Regions from separate parts of the Pseudoalteromonas sp. APC 3893 genome, predicted to be linked through region 1. Evidence: predicted binding sites of a transcription regulator. Region 1 holds the regulator's gene; the other holds the start of a gene.

What was found. Region 1 encodes MetJ, which represses methionine synthesis genes. Its sites were predicted from a motif close to TAGACGTCTAGACGTCTA; they were not measured.
Region 2: the regulator MetJ is predicted to act here: its motif matches at 1,515-1,532, upstream of metK (methionine adenosyltransferase).

What each region holds. Positions count from the first base shown of each region.
Region 1 is NZ_JASDCD010000011.1:97,866-100,289, forward strand. It holds gene QMA12_RS13490 (malic enzyme-like NAD(P)-binding protein) at 1-981, shown strand, start outside; gene metJ (met regulon transcriptional regulator MetJ) at 1,074-1,394, opposite strand; gene metB (cystathionine gamma-synthase) at 1,630-2,424, shown strand, end outside.
Region 2 is NZ_JASDCD010000007.1:51,333-53,756, forward strand. It holds gene QMA12_RS10640 (diacylglycerol kinase) at 1-20, shown strand, start outside; gene metK (methionine adenosyltransferase) at 262-1,413, opposite strand; gene tkt (transketolase) at 1,690-2,424, shown strand, end outside.

The DNA.
Region 1 (2,424 bases):
CCAGTAATGGAAGGTAAGGCATTATTATTTAAGCGTTTTGCAGGCCTAGATTCAATTGATATTGAAGTAAAGCATCGTACAACTGAAGATTTCATCAATACTGTGGCTAATATTGCAGATACGTTTGGCGGTATTAATCTTGAAGATATTAAAGCGCCAGAATGTTTTGAGATTGAAAAAGCATTAATTGAGCGCTGTAGTATTCCTGTTTTTCATGATGATCAACACGGTACTGCTATAGTAACTGCTGCGGGTATGATCAATGCGCTTGAAGTGCAAGGCAAAAAAATTGAAGATGCGATTATTGTATGTTTAGGTGCTGGTGCAGCTGCTGTAGCATGTATGGAACTACTTATTAAATGTGGCGCTCTGCGTGAGCATATTTATATGCTTGACCGTAAAGGGGTTATTCATACACGTCGCGATGATTTAAATGAATATAAACAACTGTTTGCAAATAATACAGATAAACGTACGTTACAAGATGTAATAGCCGATGCAGATGTGTTTGTTGGTGTATCAGGTCCGAACTTGTTAGATCCAGAAGATTTAAAGCTAATGGCCGACAAACCAGTTATTTTTGCATGTTCTAATCCAGATCCTGAGATTGCGCCAGAGCGTGCACACGGTGCCCGTAAAGATCTTATTATGGCGACAGGGCGCTCAGATTACCCGAACCAAGTTAATAACGTGCTATGTTTCCCATTTATCTTCCGTGGTGCGCTTGATGTTCGTGCAAGCCAAATCAACGATGAAATGAAAATTGCAGCAGTGGATGCCATTCGTAGTATTGCTAAAGAGCCAGTACCCGCAGAAGTATTAAAAGCAGCGGGTGTTGATTCTCTTGAATTTGGCCCTGAGTATATTATCCCAAAACCAATGGATCCGCGTTTGTTGCCACGTATAGCAAAAGCGGTAGCGCAAGCGGCTATTGATTCAGGTGTTGCGCAAATAGATATGCCTGAAAATTATATGGCTTAGCCGAAACGATCAAGCAATAAAAAACCTCAGCAATGTTAGGTGCTGAGGTTTTTTTGTATCCAATTCCTGAAGGCAGGAATGCAAACCGTAACTTAATCTTCGTTAAGTACAGGTACTTCAAGTCCCATTTCGAGCATGATTTTCTTCACTTCTTCAGGCACTTTCTCAGGGTTGTCTTTACGCAAGTCTTCGTCGTTTGGCAGCGGTTGCCCAGTAAAAGCGTGTAAAAATGCTTCACAAAGTAGTTCGCTGTTAGTCGCGTGTCGTAGGTTGTTAATTTGACGGCGGGTGCGCTCGTCAGTTAACACTTTTAGCACGTTAAGTGGGATAGACACGGTGATCTTTTTCACTTGCTCTGATTTTTTACCGTGTTCTGCGTATGGGTGAATATATTCACCGTTCCATTTAGCCATAAGAAGTATCGTTGCCTCAGGTTGTTAGTTGTTTGCATAGCCTATTTGCTTTGCAAAGATGCGGAAATTCTATCGTTTTAAAAAAGATAGTCAAACACTTGTTATTTAGCCATCTAGCGAGCTAAATATCTTTACCGCTAATAATGCCCTGGTTACACCACAAATGTTTTGACTTATGGGGACTGATCATCTAACCTTTTAGACGTCTAAACATCCATTTATTGTAGGTGACGTTATGAGTCAAAAGAACAAAGCAACTATCGCGGTACGAAATGGTATCGATGCTGATAAACATCATGGCGCTGTTGTGCCGCCTCTTCATTTATCAACAACCTATTCCTTTGCTGATTTTGATACTAAACGCCAATACGATTATGGCCGCAGTGGTAACCCAAACCGCGATATTCTAGCTGAGACGCTGGCTGAACTTGAAGGAGGCGCTAAGGGAATTATTACGGCCACGGGTATGTCGGCAGTACATTTAGCGACTCAACTACTCAATAGCGATGATACTTTAATCATTCCTCATGATTGTTATGGTGGCAGCTACCGTTTATTTACCTCTCTTGAAAAGCGTGGGTTATTAAAGTTAGTGGTTTTAGATTTAACGAAAACTGAAAATCATGAAAAAATTCTTGAAATTAAACCTAAGCTAATTTGGATTGAAACACCGAGCAACCCTATTTTACGCCTGACCGATATTAAAGCGATTACCACTATTGCTAAACAATGTGGTGCACTTGTTGGCGCAGATAACACATTCTTATCGCCGGCTTTACAAAATCCAATCGAATTTGGTGTCGATATTGTGGTGCATTCAACAACTAAATATATTAATGGTCACTCAGATGTTGTGGGTGGCGCCGTGATTGCTGCAACCCAAGAGTTAGGTGATGAGCTTGCGTGGTGGGCAAATAATATTGGTATTACCGGTGCGCCGTTTGATAGCTACTTAACTTTGCGTGGCTTGCGTACGTTAAATGTTCGTTTACGTCAGCACCAAGAAAATGCGTTTATCATAGCGCAATAT
Region 2 (2,424 bases), on a different contig from region 1:
TACTTACATTGATAGGTTAGGAAGTTAGGTAAAACGGCTACGGGCTTCGTGAGGCGAGCTTCGAATAGATCTTAGCACCGAGTCAGTTCTAGCTATTATTTTTATAATTACTTCTCTAAAGCGCAGCGCCTCTTAAGCTCTTTGTGAATAAATTACTTTTTAATTTAATTGCACGGGGTAAACTCGCGACACAACAACACGATTTATAAGCATAAAAAAAGCGCCAAACGGCGCTTTTTTTAATTCGAACAAAGACTGGAGTTAAAGGCCAGCAGCGGCGCGAAGTGCGTCAGCTTTATCTGTGCGTTCCCATGGGAATTCATCGCGACCAAAGTGACCATAAGCCGCAGTTGGTTGATAAATAGGACGCTCAAGATCAAGCATTTGAATTAAGCCGTAAGGGCGTAAGTCAAAATGTTCACGAATAAGTTCGATTAAACGTGATTCTTCAAGCTTACTTGTACCAAACGTTTCAACACTGATTGACGTAGGCTCTGCAACACCAATAGCGTAAGACACTTGTAGCTCACACTTATCAGCAAGACCAGCCGCTACTACGTTCTTAGCAACGTAACGTGCAGCGTATGCAGCTGAACGGTCAACTTTTGATGGATCTTTACCAGAGAATGCACCACCACCATGGCGTGCCATGCCGCCATAAGTATCAACGATGATTTTACGGCCAGTTAAACCACAGTCACCCATAGGTCCACCAATTACAAAACGGCCAGTCGGGTTGATAAAGAACTTAGTTGCGCTAGTAATTAACTCAGTAGGTAGTACCGGCTTGATAATAGTTTCCATCACCGCTTCTACTAAATCTTTTTGTGAAATGTCTTCACTGTGCTGAGTAGAGAGTACCACAGCATCAATGCCTACTGGCTTGCCGTTTTCGTATGCAAACGTAACCTGTGATTTTGCATCTGGACGTAACCAGTTTAGCTCGCCGCTTTTACGTACTTGTGCTTGGCGCTGTACTAAACGGTGAGAATAAGTGATTGGTGCAGGCATTAGCACTTCAGTTTCGTTACATGCGTAACCAAACATTAGGCCTTGGTCGCCAGCGCCTTGCTCTTCTGGGCTAGTACGGTCAACACCTTGGTTAATGTCAGGTGATTGCTTACCGATAGTGTTTAAAATTGCACATGAGTCTGCATCAAAACCCATGTCTGAATGCGTGTAGCCAATTTCACGCACTGTTTTACGGGTGATCTCTTCAATATCAACCCATGCGCTAGTAGTGATTTCACCACCAACCATCACCATACCGGTTTTTACGTAAGTTTCGCACGCAACACGGGCATGAGAGTCTTGCTCTAGGATAGCATCAAGTACCGCATCAGAGATTTGATCGGCGATTTTATCCGGATGACCTTCAGAAACAGATTCAGAAGTAAATAAATGTTTTGCCATTGTATTTCTGCTCACAAATATTGCGCTTCACAAACGTCGGTATTAGCGCTAAAAAATTAAGGGGCGTATTTTATCTAAAACAAGGTTACTTGCATAGTTTTTTTACGCCTAGACGTCTAAATAAAATTACTAATAACATTTTGTTCTTAAAAAAAATTCATAATGCCTAATTTAATCAGGTTTTTAATTGCACACAGCCCCCACAATAAGTAAGAATGGGTGTTCTTGTTAAACACACAATAACCAGCGCAAATACAGTTAAAGGTAGGAGAATTCATGCCGTCTCGCAAAGAACTTGCAAATGCTATTCGCGTCTTATCAATGGACGCAGTACAACAGGCCAAATCTGGCCACCCTGGAGCCCCTATGGGCATGGCTGATATCGCAGAAGTACTATGGCGCGATTATCTAAATCACAATCCAACGAATCCAGAGTGGGTAGACAGAGATCGATTTATACTCTCAAACGGCCACGGTTCAATGCTTATTTATTCTCTTTTGCATTTAAGTGGTTATGATTTGCCTATTGAGGAAATTAAAAACTTCCGTCAAATGCATTCAAAAACACCAGGACACCCGGAGTATGGTTATGCACCCGGTATTGAGACTACTACGGGCCCATTAGGTCAAGGGATCACAAATGCGGTAGGTATGGCGATTGCTGAAAAAGCATTAGCGGCACAATTTAACCGTGAAGGTCACGATATCGTTGATCACTATACTTATACGTTCTTGGGCGATGGTTGCCTAATGGAAGGTATTTCTCACGAAGCGTGTTCACTTGCAGGTACATTAGGCCTTGGTAAGTTAGTTGCATTTTGGGATGACAACGGTATTTCAATCGATGGTGAAGTTGAAGGTTGGTTTAGCGATGATACACCAGCACGTTTTAAAGCCTACGGCTGGCATGTAATTAGTGGTGTAGATGGTCATGATTCAGACGCAATTCGCACCGCAATCGAAGAAGCACGCAGCATCACCGACAAACCAACACTAATTTGTTGTAAAACT